2 regions of the Exiguobacterium sp. s46 genome follow, and region 2 is predicted to be linked to the other one. Evidence: riboswitches for the same ligand, from Rfam matches in the RefSeq annotation. Region 2 holds a riboswitch; the other holds the start of a gene.

Region 1 (9,252 bases), 410 kb from region 2:
TTGCAAAAGAAAAATGTAATTTCCCTTAAAAAAAAATGTGAGATGTTCCGTACTTGCACCTTCACCCCCTACTTCCTATATAATGGACCTATCCAACGCTAGGAGGGAATCAGATGCACCAACCATATGATGTCACGATCATCGGCGGCGGTCCAGTCGGACTGTTCACCGCGTTTTATTCAGGAATGCGCCAGATGAAGACGAAGGTCATCGAGAGTCTACCTCAATTAGGTGGTCAACTCGCTACGCTTTATCCTGAAAAATATATATACGATATTGCCGGTTTTCCGAAAGTAAAAGCACAGGAACTGGTCGATCGGTTGCTTGAACAAGCAAATGAATTCGATCCGACATACGTGCTCGGTGAGACCGTCATCGCTTACGAACGGATGGATGATGGAATCATCCGCCTCGTCACGAATAAAGGCGAGCATTATACGAAGACCGTCATCTTGACGGCAGGAAACGGCTCGTTCGCCGCGCGTCCACTCGGAGTGGCAGATGCAGAACGCTTCGAAGAAACAAACTTACACTATTTCGTCAACGACATGGAACGCTTCAAGGATCGCCAAGTCGTCTTACTTGGTGGCGGTGACTCTGCAGTTGACTGGTCATTGATGCTTGAGCCGATTGCAAAATCCGTCACGCTCGTCCACCGTCGTGATAAGTTCCGTGCCCATGAACATTCGGTCGAACTGTTACACGATTCGTCCGTCAACGTCATGACGCCGTATACACTTGAATCGGTCACAGGTGAGACGCACATCGAGACGCTGACGTTCAAACATGCTGAAAGTGGTGAAGTCGTCGTCGTCGCTGCGGACGATGTCGTCTGTAACTTCGGCTTCGTCTCGTCACTCGGACCGCTCAAAGAATGGGAAGTCGAATTCGAACGCAATTCGATTCGTGTCAATTCGAAGATGGAGACTGCGATTCCAGGCGTCTTCGCTTGTGGTGATATCGCGACTTACGAAGGACGCGTCAAACTGATCGCAACGGGCTTCGGTGAAGCACCGATCGCCGTTAACCAAGCGAAGCTTCTCGTTGATCCATCTGCTCGTCACCCGCAACACTCGACGAGTCTGTTCGAAAAAGTAACGAATCATTCTTGAGATAACTGAATGGCTGAAAACAAATAAGAGGTCGAATTCCGGATGACATATCGGAGTCCGACCTCTTATTTTGATGGAATCACATATAGGACGTGAACAAACATCTTCGACTCCTACAGGAAAAGGAAGCACGATGTGTGCTTCCGTCAGGGATAGGTAAGACCCGACAGATCACATGGAATGGGAACTGGCGCGGCTTACCTCCCGCCTGAGGAAAGCAAAGATGTTGAAAACGTCCGATTTCATACGGATGATCTTTTAACAGGTATCCGGTAAACCCGTTGCACGAGTTCCACCCCACCTCGCTCAATCATCGATTCTTCGAAGACCTGACCACCGAATCGCTCGTAAAACTGGCACGCTGGATTATCCCGCAAGACAGAAACCTGCATCATCTCATATTCCGCTAAGTCCTCAGCGATGCGTTGAAACAAAGCTTTTCCGAGTCCTTGTCCTTGCGACGCTTGCAAGACATAAATCGCATACAACTCACCTTCACGCGCATCACTTCGATTCGCTCCACCTTGCGCAAAACCAACGACTTCTTCTCCTGACACGGCAACATACACGCGCTGATTGACTAATGTCTGTTCCCATTGTTTCGTCCGTTTTTCGTGCGATAACTGCACTAAATAAGTGTCCGGAATAATACCTTGATACGTCTCCCGCCAGGCATCAATATGAACGCGGGCGATAGCTGACGCATCTTCAAGACGTGCTTCACGAATCCTCATAACGGGATGATGAAGCGACGTGTCTCGCGTCCATTACGAACAGTCGGCTCGATTTCTTGTCCACCGTTCGCCAAGATGACACGGCGAGATGCTAGATTATCAACGCCACACGTCAACAGCACTTGATCGAGTCCACGTTGCCGTGCTTCTTCTAGCGCTAAACGGAGTCCGGTCGTCGCATATCCTTTCTGACGCTCGGATGGTCGGATGCCGTATCCGATGTGTCCGCCGTACAACTTCAAGTTCTCCGTCAAGTCATGCCGGAAGTTCAGCGCACCGACGATTCGTTGCCCGTCGACCATCCAGTACGTCGAATGGGTGACAAGACCCGGTCTGACTGTTGTCTCCATTTCCTTCAGTTCCGCAAAATAAGCGCCCAGTGGTTCATATGTGTCTCCGACTGCTTCCGGCACGATCGTTTCGCCCGACTCTCGCCAGTCTTCTAAAAAGGCACGATACTCTGTCTCCCACGCAAGAGCTGGTTTCATCAACTGCATCATTGGTGATTGCGCACCTCCTCTTCAATCAAACGATCGAGCCAGTCATCGACATGTTGGAACAGATAGCCCGCTTGTTTCGCAGCTTTCGTATCCATATAGAAATCGCGTTCTGGCGCAAGCGGCGATTCATCCTCTCCTTTTGCAACGAGTTGACTCGTCGTTCCCGCAACGCGGTCGATCTTATCCACTAGGTCTTGAATTGATAAGACACCGTCACTTGCAGCGTTGATTGGTCCGGTCAGTTCCGAACGACCACACCACTCAAGAAAGGCAGCAGCTTCGTAACTTGAGATATACCCCATCTTCGCGTATGTGTTTTCGGCAACGATCGGACGACCGTCTAGCGCCCGCTTGATATGAAAAACGAGTCGCTCCGTATAGTCATCTGGTCCGAGGACGACCGGAAAACGGACCGCAACGACTGGGAACGTCGCCCGTTGGAAGAAATAACTCTCCGCTTGGCGTTTCCCTTCGCCATATCCATGTTCCTTCTCAAGCTCATATTTCCCGGGAAACGGATTGTAGGCACGCTCCGTGATATTCGCACCACCGTCTTCATAGACAGACATCGTCGACGTCAACACGTAGCGTCCGACTTTTCCTTCAAACGCGTCGACCGCGAGCTTCGCTTGATACGGTGTGAAACAGATATTGTCATAGATGACATCCCAGTGCTGTTGGCTCAAGTCCTTCATCGTACTGCTTGATGTCCGATCCCCTTTAAAGAATGTCAAGCCCTTCGCGACCGGTGGAGTATGCTCGCCGCGTGTGACGATCGTCACATCATCCCCTGAATCGGCTAACCGAATCGCTAAGCGTCGTCCGAAATAGCGTGTTCCCCCGAAGATCAATACTTTTCTCATCTTGAAGCCCTCCCTGTTCGTAGTAGCATTCACTCTCTTAATATTTCGAGTCAACGGAACAGGTCTCCTGTAGAAGGCAATAAAAAAAATCGTGGACGATGTCCACGATTGGATTCATTAACAGCCACCCGGTGTCCCGGCATTTGTTGCTGTTCGGAACGATGTCCCGCAACCGCATGTTGCGATAGCATTCGGATTCGTAATCGTAAATCCGCCGCCGAGCATCGACTGCTTATAATCGATTTCCAGTCCTTTGACGACCGGATAATCTTTTTCGTCCACGATGACGGTCACGCCGTGCTGTTCAAAAACGAGATCCGTTTCTTTTTGTTGATCGAATCCCATTCCGTACGACAGACCACTACATCCACCACCTTGGACGAGCATCCGAAGATTTCGTTCATCTGCTGGTGCCTGCGCCATCATGTCCTGGACTTGTAGCGCTGCTGCCTCCGTTAAATGGATCATGTCATCACCTTCCTTTTCTTTAGTATACGCAACTTCTGAGCGAATCGAAACCTAGTTGCTTGAAACTATCTTGAATTCGTTGTATAAATGGTATGTACAATAAAATAATCGTTCCATCTTCAGGGCAGGGTGAAATTCCCGACCGGCGGTAAACAACTCTTTTTAAGTTGAAGCCCGCGAGCGAATAGGGCGCTATTTGCTGATTCTGTGTAATTCAGGAGCCGACAGTACAGTCTGGATGGGAGAAGATGGCGGCATGAGTTTGAATTTGATCGATTTTGCAATAATCGATTAGGTTTATTTAATGCGGACTTCTCCCCTGTTGATCTGATCAATAGGGGTTTCTTTATGGTCGCAGTCATGCCAATACTTCATCGAGAGGAACGAGCAAAAGGAGACAATACTCGTATGAAACGCACACAAAAAATGGTCACTCTGTCAATGTTAGGTTCAATCTCATTTGTTCTTATGCTTATCAATTTTCCACTACCGTTCTTACCAAACTATCTGAAGATCGACTTCAGTGATGTTCCTGCTCTTGTCGCAGCGATCATGTTCTCACCGGTCGCAGGTGTCATCGTCGAAGCATTGAAGAACGTGTTATACTACATCTTCCGCGGAAGTGGTGTTCCGGTCGGAGAATTCGCGAACTTCGCTGCAGGCGTCGCATTCGTACTACCTGTCAGCTGGTTCTACCACAAAAAGAAATCAACACAAGGTCTCGCAACTGGTCTCGTCGCTGGTACGATCACGATGGCACTCGGTCTTGCGATCCTCAACTATATCTTGATCCTTCCAGCGTATGCATGGTTCCTCGGTATGGATTACATGGCGGATCCAGCTGTCAAATGGACAGCGATCACTGCCGGTATCTTACCGTTTAACGTCATCAAGGCTTTGTTCATCTCGGCACTCTTCATTCCATTGTTCTTGAAACTACGCCCATGGATGATGCGCCGCCAACAATCTGCCTGATCCGAAAAGCTGCGCCCGCTGACGGACACGAATCCCCTCGTTCAGACGAACGAGGGGATTTTTTGGCCGTCCATGCTCACAGCTCATTCTCTTCGATTTTCAGATAAATCTTTTCAAGCAACTCTTCCGGCGTTTCACCTACGACGGTCTCACCATCTACGAGACAAAAATGGTCAAGCGAACAAATCCCGCAATAACCGAGGCAACCGTATTCGACGACGTCAACATTCGGGTCACGTTCAAGTTGCTCCATGACGACCTGTGTACCAGCCGCTAAGTTACTAATACAAAATTCAATAATCGGATTCACTTTTTTTCCTCCTTCAAGCAGGAAACGACCTGCCTCATGTCGTATTATACAAGGTCAGACTGATTTAGGGGAACTAAGGGGGATTTTACGTTATGAAGCAATTGGTCGTACTCGGCGGAGGTTATGGTGGAATGCGGATTTGTGAGCGATTCAAGGACGAGGAAGTTGCCGTCACGCTCGTCGACCGTCTACCGTACCACGCACTCAAAACGGAATACTACGCACTCGCAGCAGGTACATTATCAGATCGGGATGTCCGGATTGAATTTCCGGAGGGGAAACATCTTACTTATAAATATGGACATGTCATTAAAATCTCACCAGAGACGAATACGGTCCACCTGCAAGACGGATCAGAATTATTCTATGATGACTTGATCATCGCCCTCGGTTGCGAGGATAAATACCACAACATTCCGGGTGCTCAAGAGTTTACATACAGCATCCAGACACTTGAAGAATCGCGCAAGACACAGCAAGCGATCTGTGGTCTGTCACCGGGGTCCGTCGTCTCGATCGTCGGTGCTGGTCTATCTGGTGTCGAACTTGCCAGTGAACTGCATGAGAGCCGGAAGGATTTAACGATTCGTCTGTTCGACCGCGGTCCATCCGTCTTGTCATTCTTATCCGATAAAGTCTCGTCTTACGTCCAGGAATGGTTCGAGGAGCATGACGTGGAAGTCATCAACAATTCGAACGTCACGCTCGTCACGGCGGACGACGTGCGAAACGGCGACGATACGTACCCGTCGGACTTGACGATTTGGACGGCAGGTACGCAGCCGGTCAAGGTCGTTCGCGATCTCGGCTTTGCTGCAGACAGTGGCGGTCGGATCAAATTGACGGCACATCATCACGTGCCGGAATACGATAACGTCTTCGTCATCGGCGATTGTGCCAGCTTGCCGTATGCGCCAAGCGGTCAACTCGCAGAACATCAGGCAGAACAAGTCGTCGACGTCTTGCAAGCGAAGTGGCAAGGGAAGAAATTGCCTAAACTGCCAGAAATCAAACTGCGCGGGATGCTCGGATCGCTCGGGAAATCAGACGGTTTTGGGATCGTCATGGGCAAGCAAGCGCTGACGGGGAAAGTCCCACGTCTCTTGAAGTCCGGCGTCTTATGGAAACACAAAAAGATTAAATGAACAAAAGAGGTGTCCCAAGCTTTGGGATACCTCTTCTTCATTACCCCGTCTGACTTAACTTCGCATCGATCGCTGCCGTGATCGTCTTCAGCTTGACGTACCCCTCGTCAATCATCTCATCATCAAGCACGATCAGTGGATAAAAATAGACTTCCTCTTTCAAGGCTTCCGTCCATTGATCCGATGTTGCTGTCTCGAAATCGACATAGCGTAGCGTCATTTCTTGCTCATATTTCCGTCCGAGGACAGCTTTTAGCCAACTGAACGTCTCTTCCGAGCTGGGTGCCCCGACACAACTCGGACAAGTGACCGCTGTCCCGTAAACCGTGATTTCCATCTTGAAGTCCCCCTTTTCAATTCTCTCCTCTTTAGTATACAAGTTTTCCAGATTGAGAACATTTTTCAACCCTGTTACAATGAAACTATACGAAAGGATGTGTTTACGCATGGAAATGTTTGATCAAGTGAATGAAGTTCTTGAAAAATTGCGTCCGTTCCTTCTTCGTGATGGAGGAGACGTTGAACTCGTAGATGTAGAAGACGGAATCGTAAAACTCCGTTTGATGGGAGCTTGTGGTAGCTGCCCAAGTTCAACGATCACATTGAAGGCCGGTATCGAACGTGCCCTTCTTGAAGAAGTCGCTGGCGTCGTTGAAGTCGAACAAGTCTTCTAATACATGAAATCCCGAACGAATTCTCGTTCGGGATTTTTTGATTCATAGAATCCATTCGGCTAACGTATCGACCATGTATGTCGGTTGACGATCCTGACCTTGAATGAAGACGGGTGTGTGGACGCCAGAATTGACGTGCATCGTCCGGATGCCTCCATTGATTCCGAATAGGATATCCGTATGGTAGTTATCCCCGACCATGATGACGTCTTCTTTTGACAGACCAATCATCTCCGTCGCGATATCGACCATGACCGGTTCCGGTTTGCCGATGAAGAACGGTTCCTTCTCCGTCGTCACGCGCAGTACGGACGTCAAGGCACCGTTTCCTGGTAAGAATCCACGTTCTGTCGGAATGGCGATGTCTCCGTTCGTTGAGATGAAACGAGCACCGGCACGAATCGCGAGGGCCCCGACAGCGAGTTTTTCATATGTGATCTGACGGTCGAGACCGATGACGACGTAATCTGCCGCTTCGGTTGCGACGACGTCTAACCCTTCCCGTTCAAGCGCATCAATCAGTCCTGTCTCACCGATGGCATAGACGCGCGCTTTCGGTGATAGATCAGCGATATAACGACCAGTCGCCATCGCACTCGTCAAGACGTGTTTCGCATCGGAATGAACACCCATCCCGCGTAATTTCTCCGCCACGGCTTCTGCCGTCATCGACGCATTATTCGTCACGAACAAATACGGAACCCCTTCTGCTTGCAGACGATTGACGAAATCGACCGCTTCTTTTACCGGTTCCGTTCCGTTATACATCGTTCCATCTAAATCAAATAAATAGCCTTTTGCCTTCATCCTGACTCACTCCTCGTTTGGTAAAAATGCAGACACCGGTCCGAGTTCTGTCTCGATATACCGGCGAATCGCTTCCGGGAAACGACGTAGTTCTGCTTCCTCTGTCTCAAGTACCGCCCGAATCTCCGCCATACTCGACTGTGTGAATGACCGGACGATCAACGTACGTAACGCAACGAGCTTCTTCAGACTCGTCGCGAGCGGTCCATCGATGACCTTCTCATCTTCTAAAATGAGAATGATATCTTCATAACTTCCCGGATCCCGCATGATGAATCCATCAATCATACTGTTTCCGATGTCGATGACACTTTCAATGACTAAAAAACCGATCCGTTCCATAGCCAGTGCCGTCGTCACCGGATCCCCCGTAACTTCCTTACTTTGTCGAAGTGCCGTCTCATAACAGACGACCGTCTCTTCGATTTTTTGACGATTGACGAAATACATCTTCATTCCCCCTCACATCCTCCATTTTATCGTTATCCGGCAATCCTGAAAAGCAGAAAGGTCATTTGCATCACATTCCCCAATGTGTTATCCTCAATTTAGATTTTTGCTGAAAATAGTATGTCACATTGGTGACGTGGAGGTTATATACATGGAACGGGAACTCGCACTGGAAATCGTACGCGCTACGGAAGCAGCAGCATTAGCTTCTGCTCAATGGATTGGTCGCGGTAAGAAAAATGAAGCGGATGATGCAGCAACGACTGCGATGCGCGAAGTCTTGAACACGGTCAACATGAACGGAACGGTCGTCATCGGTGAAGGAGAACTCGACGAAGCACCGATGCTCTTCATCGGCGAACGTGTCGGAACAGCAAACGGTCCAATCGTTGACATCGCCGTCGACCCGCTCGAAGGTACGAATATCGTCGCCAAAGGTCTCGGTAATGCGATGGTCGTCATCGCCGTCGCCGATCAAGGTGCCCTGCTCCACGCACCGGATATGTATATGGATAAATTAACAGTTGGACCGAACTTGAAGGGGCACGTCTCGCTCGACGATCCACTTGAAGTCATCATTGAAAAAGCAGCTCAATACAACAATAAACGGATTGAGGATGTCACGGTCATCATGCAAGACCGCCCACGTCACGATCACTTCCGCGAAGCCGCGATGCGGATGGGCGCACGGGTTCGTCTGTTTGAAGACGGCGACGTCTCGGCTGGAATCGCACCACTCTCTCCTGCGACAGGAATCGATATCTTCATCGGTACAGGCGGTGCTCCTGAAGGTGTCATCACGGCTGCTGCGGTCAAAGCAATGGGCGGCGACATGCAGGCACGCTTACATCCGATGAACGAGGAAGAAACCGCTCGTGTCATCCGGATGGGGCTTGAAGATCCGCTTCAACTCTTGACGCTTGATGATCTCATCAAAAGCGACGACTGTATCTTTGCCGCGACCGGCGTCACGACAGGCGAAATGCTCGATGGCGTCAAGTTCTTGACGGATGATATCGTTGAGACGACATCCCTCGTCATGCGTTCAAAGACACGGACGATTCGAAAAGTCATCGCCGAGCATAGCTTATCGCGTAAACCATACTTGCAAAAAGTCCCCCAAACCCTTTAATCTGAAACAGATGTTAGGGAAATGAGGGAAGCTGAATGATGGAAGAACGTGATTTTTTATATGATGATGTCGAACAAACGAA
Region 2 (9,252 bases):
GTCTTGATTTTACGCTCGATCTTCGGTCCACTCCGCCAACTACAGGCGAAAACGTATGAACTAGCAACACAAGGTGGCGACTTGACGGCACAACTCGACGTCGTACGTGATGACGAGATTGGACAAATCGCCCAGTCGATGAATCAATTCATCGCCCACTTACGGACAATCATCATCCAGGTTGATGATACAGCAACCCATGTCGTGTCGACTTCACGTCACGTCTCCGGTCGAATCAGCGAACTCGATCAGGATATGGCGTCGACTTCCCATACGATTGAAAACTTATCAGCCGGGATGCAGGAGACAGCTGCTTCTGCCGAAGAGATGAACTCGTCTGCTGTCGATATGGAAGCGACGATTCATGATATCGTCGCTGGTGCAGAAGCGAACGGAAAACGGGCACAAGAAGTGGGTGGACGTGCTGAATCGCTTCAAGTCGTCGCAACCGAAGCGAAACAGACCGCGAATCACATTCTCGCTGAAACGAAAAGTAAACTCGAGGACGCAATGGCTCGCGCAAAGGCTGTCAAGGAAATTTCCGTCTTATCGGACGCGATCCTCTCGATCGCGGCGCAAACGAATCTATTGTCCCTTAACGCTTCAATTGAAGCAGCACGCGCTGGTGAAGTCGGTCGCGGCTTTGCCGTCGTCGCCGATGAAATTCGCAAACTTGCCGAAAGTAGTCGGGATACCGTCGAACAAATCCAAGATGTCTCGATTTCTGTCATCGAGTCCGTTGAACACTTGAACGCCGCGTCCGGCGAGATGCTCTCTTTCATTGATACAAAGGTCGCCAAAGACTACGATTTGTTTGAGGATGCCTCCGTCCAGTATCGGAACGACGCACATTTATTCGGTGATGCAGCGGAACACTTCGCTGCCCAAGCCGGTCAACTTCAGGAACTGACAGCGAACATGCTTGGTGTCATCAACGATGTTGCCGTCACCGTCAATGATGGTGCGCAGGGAACACAATCGATGTCGGAGCAAATCAATCATTCCGTCCAAGCGTTCCGAGATGTCCATGAACAGACTTCCGTCAGTCAACAACAGGCGGAAGCACTAAAGGATGTTCTCCGCCAGTTCCAAGTCTAAACGACAAGCCCCTCGTCTTCACATCAGAAGAGAGGGGCTTGTTTTTTCATTTTTTACTGTCCAGCACCTGTGAGCGGTTGTGCGTCTTTTGCTTCCGCCGGTAATGTGATCTCGTCGATCTCATTGAATTTCGAGAACGTCGACTCATTCTTCATGTTGAACTCGGTCTCTTTTTCAATCGCAAACACCATATCCATGTCGAGTGACTTCGGATAGAACGTCTTCGCGTCGTACGTCATTTTGTAGTTCATCTTTTTATAATCGATGCTATCCATCGCATCTTTCATCTGCGCCATCTGTCCTGTCTGTTCGAGTGAATCCTTCATGAAGGCTTTCAGGTCATCACCACTCAGCTTAACGTCGATCTGATAGACATCGCCCTCTTTTTTCGCTGTCCAATTATCTTTGTATTTCTTTAGGAGCTGCAAGTTTTGTTCCGTCGATGCCGATGATTCCATCGCTTCGACCATCTCGCCTAGTTCTGAAACGTCTTGAACGATCCATTGTCCGTTTTGCGAGAGGTACATTTTATCGTCAACGATGTAACTTTCAATCGTCACGTCTTTCCCGTCTTCAGGATTTTTCATCGTCATCGTCTGTTTCATCGCGAGCGGCTTTTGAATGATATCAGCGGAAACCTTCTGATCCATCGCCATCTCACCTGCTTTAGAGCTGACCGTTCCTTCCATGTGGAACGATTTGATGTCCTCTTGAGCGGCTGTCGCTTTCTTTAATAGCTCTGTGTTCGAGAGTTCCCCCGACTTCGTCGAACCAGATCCGCTGCCACTACCTGAATCCGTCTGTCCATCTTGGCATCCGGCTAGTCCAATCGATGCTGCGACAATCCCGGCTGCTACCCACCTTGTTTTCTTCATATTCATTTCCTCCTTTATACGCGTTACCCTGATTTACGAAAAACATTGGAAAATGTTTCAAACTTTCTTTAGTAGACCATTACCGTTCTACTTAAAATTGAATCCTCAAATTTCAAATCTACAATTCTTTTTTTGAAATTTGGTTCAGTGTTCGTGAGATTCCCGCAAAAAAACAGGCTGATGGAAGCTTCCATCAGCCTGTTTCTGGTTCGTTAGATCGTCCGTAAAAGATTCGCCATCTCAATCGCAGAAACCGCAGCTTCATAGCCTTTGTTCCCAGCTTTCGTACCGGCACGTTCGACTGCTTGCTCGATTGAATCCGTCGTCAGGACACCGAAGATGATCGGTACGCCTGTGTCGCGCGACGCACTCGCGACACCTTTCGCGACTTCGTTACAGACATAGTCATAGTGCGACGTTGCCCCGCGGATGACAGCGCCAAGCGTGATGACTGCGTCATACTTGCCGCTTTTCGCTAATTTTTCCGCGACAAGTGGAATTTCGAATGCTCCCGGAACCCACGCCGTATCGACAGCATCCGCTGCAACACCGTGACGACGGAAAGCGTCGTTTGCTCCTCCGACGAGTTTTGAAGTGATCAATTCGTTAAAACGTGCAGCGACGATTGCGACGCGTAGTCCTTCTCCTGTTAAGAAACCTTCGTAGATCATAATGTGTGTCCTCCTTGGATGTCGAGCCAGTGCCCGAGTTTCGTTTGTTTTGTTTTCAGATAACGCTGATTTTCAGGTTCAACCGGTACTTGATGTGGTACACGTTCGATGACTTCGATGCCTTCTTGTTCGAGCACCTGTTGTTTGTCCGGGTTATTCGTCATCAAGCGGATCTTTGTCACGCCTAGATCACGCAACATGTTCGCTGCGACCGTATAATCACGCATGTCCGTCGGATAACCGAGTGCATGGTTCGCTTCGACCGTATCGAGTCCTTGTTCCTGCAACTCGTACGCTTTTAACTTCGCCATCAGACCGATGCCGCGACCTTCCTGACGTAAATACAAGACGGCTCCACCTTCTCGTTCGATCCGCTCGAGTGCCGCATCGAGTTGCGGTCCACAATCGCACCGCTTCGAACCGAAGACGTCCCCTGTCAGGCATTCCGAGTGTAGACGGACGAGCATCCCGTCGTGTGCTTCGCCGGATAAGACAGCGACATGTTCTTTCTTATCTTGTGTCGTATAGCCAATCATCCGAAAGGCTCCGAACGTCGTCGGAAGCAACACTTCCGCCTCCCGCTTCAACGGTCGCTCAAGATACGCGACGAGTGCTTCGATCGTAATCAGTTTTAAATCATGTTCTTCCTTATAGAGAAGTAGATCATCGACCCGTGCCATCGTGCCGTCTTCCTTAATGATTTCACAGATGACGGCGATCTCATCGCTACCGGCAAGACGGGCAAGATCGACACCCGCTTCCGTATGTCCACGTCGCTCCCGGACACCGCCCTCTTTTGCGATCAATGGGAAGATGTGACCCGGTCGTTTGAAACGTTCCGGTCCATCCGTCAGCATCCGCTGAATCGTTAGCGACCGTTCCTCAGCACTGATGCCGGTCTTTGCCTCTTCATGATCGATGCTGAGCGTAAATGCCGTTCCATGTGGATCTGTATTATTCGCTGTCATCGGAGCAAGTTCGAGTCGCTGTGCGATCCGCGGACTGACTGGTACACAGACGAGTCCTTTTCCGTATGTGATCATGAAGTTGATGTTTTCCGGTGTCGCATGTTCTGCGAGCATGACGAGATCGCCCTCATTCTCACGATCCTCGTCATCGCAGACGATGATCGGTCGTCCGTTCTTCAAATCTTCTATCGCGTCTTCAATCAAGTCGAATCCGTTCATTACATGTCGCCTCCTAAGAATGCTGCCCAGTCCGTCTGCTTCTCATGCTGCGTGAAATGATAGAGATGTTTCGCCATCATGTCACACTCGATATTGACGACTGCGCCGCTTGCCAATCGATCAAACGTCGTCACTTGACGTGAGTGCGGAATCAATGAAATCGAGATCGTTTCCGGCGTGACGCGTTGCAACGTCAGGCTCGTGCCGTTGATTGCAATCGAGCCTTTCGGAATACAATACTTTTGCCACGATCCGACATCAAACGTATAGACCATCGCTTCTCCATCCGGTCGCCGACTGATCAGCCGCGCTGTTCCGTCGATATGTCCACTGACGAAATGACCGCCGAAACGACCGTCTGCCGGCATCGCCCGTTCGAGTTGCAATGGGCTTCCGACGCGGTACGTGCCGAGGGCTGTAGAACGGATCGTATCATGGACCGCATCCGCCGTGAAACCGGTCGGACTCATCGACGTGACGGTCAAACAAATCCCGTCGACGGCGATGCTATCACCGATCTTCGTTCCTTCGAGTACCCAGTGCGCCTCAATTTCAAGCGCTAACCCGTTCGGTCGCGGTATCTTTCGTTTTAAGGTTCCGACTTCTTCAATCAATCCGGTGAACATGTCGTCTCCTCCTTTCGGATGTACGTCAGATGGAGATCCGGTCCGACCGTCTCAACCTGATCGATTTGAAAACGATCTTCGATATCGTGTTGACTATTCCACGCATCGCCTTCAAAAATCGATGGGGCTTGGTAGACTTCGATTCGGTCAACGAGATCTGCTTCAAGGAAAGCGGCTTGAATCGTCGGTCCACCTTCGATCAAAACACTGCGGATGTCTTGTTCGTATAAGCGTTTCAAAATCGCTTCCGGCGTCTCATACTCACCAACGAGAACCGTCACCTGATCGTGACTAATCCGAGGAACACTCGTCAGCCAGTAGGTTGGATTTTTACCATCACGAAAAACTTGCGCCGTCTCCGGTACTCGACCACGACGATCGACGATTACCCGAATCGGTTCGATGCCTGACGCCGCGCGTAAGGTCAGTGCCGGATCATCGACGAGGACCGTCTCACTGCCGACGAGGATCGCATCATGGCGACCTCGCAGAGCACGACCGTTCGCGCGTGCTTCTTCTGACGTGATCCAGCGCTGTTCACCTGTCGCCGCGATCCCGTTCATCGTCTGAGCGATCTTGACGGTCACGGTCGGACGTTTTCGTTCGATCGTCTTCCAGAATTCCGTGTAGAGGGCTTCTGCCTCATGCCGTAACAAGCCGACCTCGACTTCGACTCCCGCGTCCTGTAGACGTTTGATTCCTGAACCAGCGACAATCGCATGTTTGTCTTCCGTTGCGACGAAGACTCGTTTGATCCCTGCTTGTAGAATCGCTTCCGTGCATGGTGGCGTCTTACCGTGATGGTTGCATGGCTCGAGCGTCACGTAAAGATCAGCACCACGGGCGGCCTCTCCTGCCATCCGTAAGGCCTCGACTTCCGCATGCGGCCCACCGGCAAATCGGTGCGCACCAAAGCCGATGATGCGTCCTTGTTTGACGATGACACAGCCGACACTTGGATTCGGACTTGTTTGTCCGTGTAACATATGTGCTAATTGCATGGCATAACTCATCATCTGTGACATCGCGTTCACTCCTTTCAAATGAAAAAAGACGCCCCTTGAAAAAGGGGCGTCTGTATAGAAGGGTTCACGAAATACACGGTTCGCCCACTGCATTTTTTCATGCAGAAAGAGACCACCTCCTGAAAACATTTTTTCAGAAAATAGCTTGAATCGTGTCGTTTCGTTCTTCTCCCATCCGGACTTTACCGTCGGCCCTGGAATCTCACCAAGTCAGCCATGATGCGTACATCATGGGTCGCGGGCTCGTCGATCAATCGATCGCATCACCGCCGGTTGGGATTTTCACCCTACCCCGAAGAACTGGATTATTGAGTTATACAACTTTAGCCTAGCATATCTTTTTCAAGAAAACAAAGCGCAAATGCTTCTGTCTTATCTCTTTTTTGATTTCGTTCCACTTCTGTCATCCATCACCAATTCGCGATCAACTGGATCTCAAAAACGACTGGAGCACCTGATAGCAGTGCGTCCAGTCGTTGTGTTCTGCTTACAAATACCCGTTCTTCCGGTCGTGGAATTCTTGAGCGATTGCCCCGCGCGTCCGTTCATCCGCGAGGACGCGAAGCGCTGTCCGCGCGAGGATTTTCGCCCCCGTGATCAATGCTTCATCTCCAGCTGCTGAACGGGCCGCTTCTTTGAATGCTTCCGTATGGGCGACCAGATCGTCCGGACCAATCTTGATATACGGATGGATTGTCGGGATGACTTGACTGATGTTACCGGCATCCGTCGAGCCAAGCCCCGGTCGTTCGTCTAAATGGACCGTTTCGCCGAGCGCCTCTGCTTCTTCTTGGAACAGACGGTCGAACGTCCGATTGAAGACAAGGTTATCGACTTCATTTTGGAACGCGATGACGTCAAGCGTCGCCCCGGTCGCGAGTGCCGCGCCTTGGGCAACGGCTTTGACTTTTTCCGTGACGGCATTGAGGCGTTCCCGTGTCGTTGCCCGGATGAAGAAACGTGCTTTTGCGTATTCCGGAATGATGTTCGGCGCATCGCCACCATGCGTGATGATCCCGTGGATCCGGACATCGTCTGGTAACTGCTGACGTAAAGCATTGATTCCGTTGAAGAGTTGAATGACAGCGTCGAGGGCGTTGATGCCTTCTTCCGGTGACGCCGCTGCGTGCGCCGGACGACCCGTAAAGGCAAAGTCGAGCGGATCGACCGCAAGGGAAGAACCCGTGATCCGTGTTTGACCTGAAGGATGGACCATTAAGGCTGCATCGATCCCTTCCAGCAACTGATGTTTGACGAAACTGCCTTTCGCACTACCGTTCGGTCCACCTTCCTCGGCCGGTGTTCCGAGCACGATGACACTCCCGCCGACTTCATCGAGTACTTTACTGAGCGCGATTGCTGCCGCAACACTCGTCGTGCCGATGATGTTATGTCCGCACGCGTGACCAATGCCTGGCAACGCATCATACTCAGCAAGAAAGGCAATCGTCGCGCCTGGTCGATCGCTCGACTTCTTCGCGAAGAACGCGGTATCGTGTCCCGCGACGCCGAGTTCTACCGTAAAACCTTCAGCCGTTAGACGCTCCGCATGTAGCCGCGAAGCAAAGAATTCCTCGTTGCCGATTTCCGGCGTCGCATGAATTCGGTGACTCGTCTCAAGGTACGATTCCCGTTTTTGTTCGATGTCTTGTTCAATCGTCTCTACCCATGTCGTGCGTACTGGTGTCGTCATGCTATCCACTCTCCTTTTGAAATTATTCGCCGATGTCGCTTAGTGGAACGAACGTCGGGATCGTACTGCCTTTGTATTCTTTTTTGATGAAGGCCGCGACATCTTTTTGTTGATACAGCGATGCGATTTTTTTCAGTTCTTTTTTGTTCTTGTCTTCCGTCCGTGTCGCGATGATGTTGATGTATGGTTTTGCTGTCTCGTTCTCATGGACGATCGAGTCCTTGATCGGGTTGAAGCCAGCGTCAACGGCAATGCCATTGTTGATGATCGACGCCGCGACGTCCGGTAAGACGCGTGGCGTTTGCCCGGCGACGATCGGAACGATTTTCAGCTTTTTCGGATTCTCGACGATCTTATCGACCGAACCGTTACCATCGAAGTCGTCCGGTAGCTTGATCAGACCTGCTTCTTGCAGTAACAAGAGGGCGCGTCCCATGTTCGTCGCTTCGTTCGGAACAGCGATTTTTCCGCCATTTGGAATGTCTTTGACATCCTTGTATTTATCCGAGTAGATCCCCATCGGTGCGATGACAGTCGTCGCAATCGGCGATAGCTTCAAGTTATGTTCTTTCTTGAAAGCGTTGAAGTAGGAAATCGTCTGGAAGGCATTGGCGTCGATCTCACCCTCAGCCAGTGCCATGTTCGGCTGGACATAATCGGAGAACTTGACGAGTTCGATTTTGATGCCTTCCTTCTCTGCTTTTTTCGCGACATAATCCCAAACTTGTGTGTCTGAACCGCTGACACCGAGCTTGATCGTCTTTTCGTCTTCTCCTGATGCTGCGCACCCGGCAAATAAAATCGTCGTGAGTGTTGCTCCAATTGCTACTGCTTTTTTCATGGCTGAATCGCTCCCTTGATTAATGTCTTCTAATTTTTCGTGCGACGATGTTGCCTGTCGTCTGTAAGCCTTGGACTAAGATGACGAGAATCCCGACCGTGATGATCATGACTTTCGTGTCGAATCGTTGATAACCATAGGTGATCGCTAAGTCACCGAGACCACCGCCTCCAATCGCACCTGCCATCGCTGACGCCCCGATCAAGCCAACCGTCGCGATCGTTAAGTTCAGGATGAGTGAACCGAGTGCTTCCGGCAGGAGGAAGCGGAAAATCGTTTGAAACGGTGTCGCGCCCATCGCTTCTGCTGCTTCAAGAACGCCTTTATCGACTTCGAGTAAAGAACTCTCGATCAGACGCGCCATGTACGGTGCAGCGTAAAAGACGAGCGGGACGATGGCGGCTTCTGTTCCGATCGATGTCTGAACGATCAAGCGCGTCAACGGGATGATCGCGACGAGTAAGATGATGAACGGAATCGAGCGGAAAATATTGACGATACTGTTGAAGAACGTGAACAGCGGGACATTTTCAAGCAATGCTCCTTTTCGCGTGACGACAAGCAGGATCCCGAGTGGTAAGCCGATCAATGTCGAGAATAAGAGCGAAACGGATACCATCGTCATCGTCTGTAAAAATGCTGTCCAGATATCACTGTAATTAACTAGCATGGGCAAGTACCTCCTCGACCGTCACCTGTGCCTGATCGATGTAGTGTAACGCTCGTTTTACTTCAGCCGGCTCACCGATCAGTTCAACGAGCAGAGTGCCAAACGGTGTCTCCTGCAACTCCGTGATGCTACCGTGCAAGATGTTGACATCGACGTCAAAGCGTTTCGCAACTTGCGATAAGAGCGGCTGCCCGGTGTGATGTCCGAGGAAATGAATCTTATAGATCGGATGTGCATTCCGGGACTCGATCAACTGGCGAATCGATGCTGGAATCTCGTCGTGCATGACGGAGCGAACGAAGTTTTTCGCTGTCTCGGTCTTTGGATTCGAAAAGACATCGAAGACCGTTCCTGACTCGATCAACTTTCCAGCTTCGATGACGGCGACCCGGTCACAAATTTCACGAATGACGCCCATCTCGTGGGTGATCAAGAGAATCGTGATCCCGTACTCGGCATTGATCCGTTTTAATAACTGGAGAATATGATGTGTCGTTTGGGGATCGAGTGCTGACGTCGCTTCGTCACATAAGAGGACGGAAGGTTGCGTCGCGAGTGCCCGGGCG

The links. A riboswitch is a leader RNA that binds a small molecule or an ion and turns the genes downstream of it on or off. The one in region 2 is predicted to bind FMN.
Region 1: it holds a riboswitch for FMN, as region 2 does, so the genes downstream of both, KNQ08_RS09135 (ECF transporter S component) here and ribD (bifunctional diaminohydroxyphosphoribosylaminopyrimidine deaminase/5-amino-6-(5-phosphoribosylamino)uracil reductase RibD) in region 2, are expected to answer to the same signal.

Annotation. Positions count from the first base shown of each region.
Region 1 covers NZ_JACSMY010000001.1:1,747,722-1,756,973, forward strand. The annotation lists gene KNQ08_RS09110 (NAD(P)/FAD-dependent oxidoreductase) at 114-1,112, shown strand; gene KNQ08_RS09115 (GNAT family N-acetyltransferase) at 1,355-1,846, opposite strand; gene KNQ08_RS09120 (GNAT family N-acetyltransferase) at 1,843-2,346, opposite strand; gene KNQ08_RS09125 (NAD-dependent epimerase/dehydratase family protein) at 2,343-3,209, opposite strand; gene KNQ08_RS09130 (HesB/IscA family protein) at 3,327-3,677, opposite strand; FMN riboswitch at 3,789-3,931, shown strand; gene KNQ08_RS09135 (ECF transporter S component) at 4,086-4,652, shown strand; gene KNQ08_RS09140 (YuzB family protein) at 4,729-4,962, opposite strand; gene KNQ08_RS09145 (NAD(P)/FAD-dependent oxidoreductase) at 5,055-6,107, shown strand; gene KNQ08_RS09150 (DUF1462 family protein) at 6,148-6,444, opposite strand; gene KNQ08_RS09155 (NifU family protein) at 6,554-6,781, shown strand; gene KNQ08_RS09160 (TIGR01457 family HAD-type hydrolase) at 6,824-7,588, opposite strand; gene KNQ08_RS09165 (DUF86 domain-containing protein) at 7,595-8,038, opposite strand; gene glpX (class II fructose-bisphosphatase) at 8,190-9,170, shown strand; gene KNQ08_RS09175 (DUF3055 domain-containing protein) at 9,206-9,252, shown strand, end outside.
Region 2 covers NZ_JACSMY010000001.1:2,159,275-2,168,526, forward strand. The annotation lists gene KNQ08_RS11120 (methyl-accepting chemotaxis protein) at 1-1,098, shown strand, start outside; gene KNQ08_RS11125 (DUF6612 family protein) at 1,152-1,973, opposite strand; gene ribH (6,7-dimethyl-8-ribityllumazine synthase) at 2,186-2,644, opposite strand; gene ribA (GTP cyclohydrolase II) at 2,641-3,831, opposite strand; gene ribE (riboflavin synthase) at 3,831-4,457, opposite strand; gene ribD (bifunctional diaminohydroxyphosphoribosylaminopyrimidine deaminase/5-amino-6-(5-phosphoribosylamino)uracil reductase RibD) at 4,442-5,482, opposite strand; FMN riboswitch at 5,642-5,786, opposite strand; gene KNQ08_RS11150 (M20 family metallopeptidase) at 5,970-7,175, opposite strand; gene KNQ08_RS11155 (MetQ/NlpA family ABC transporter substrate-binding protein) at 7,198-8,016, opposite strand; gene KNQ08_RS11160 (methionine ABC transporter permease) at 8,036-8,686, opposite strand; gene KNQ08_RS11165 (methionine ABC transporter ATP-binding protein) at 8,676-9,252, opposite strand, start outside.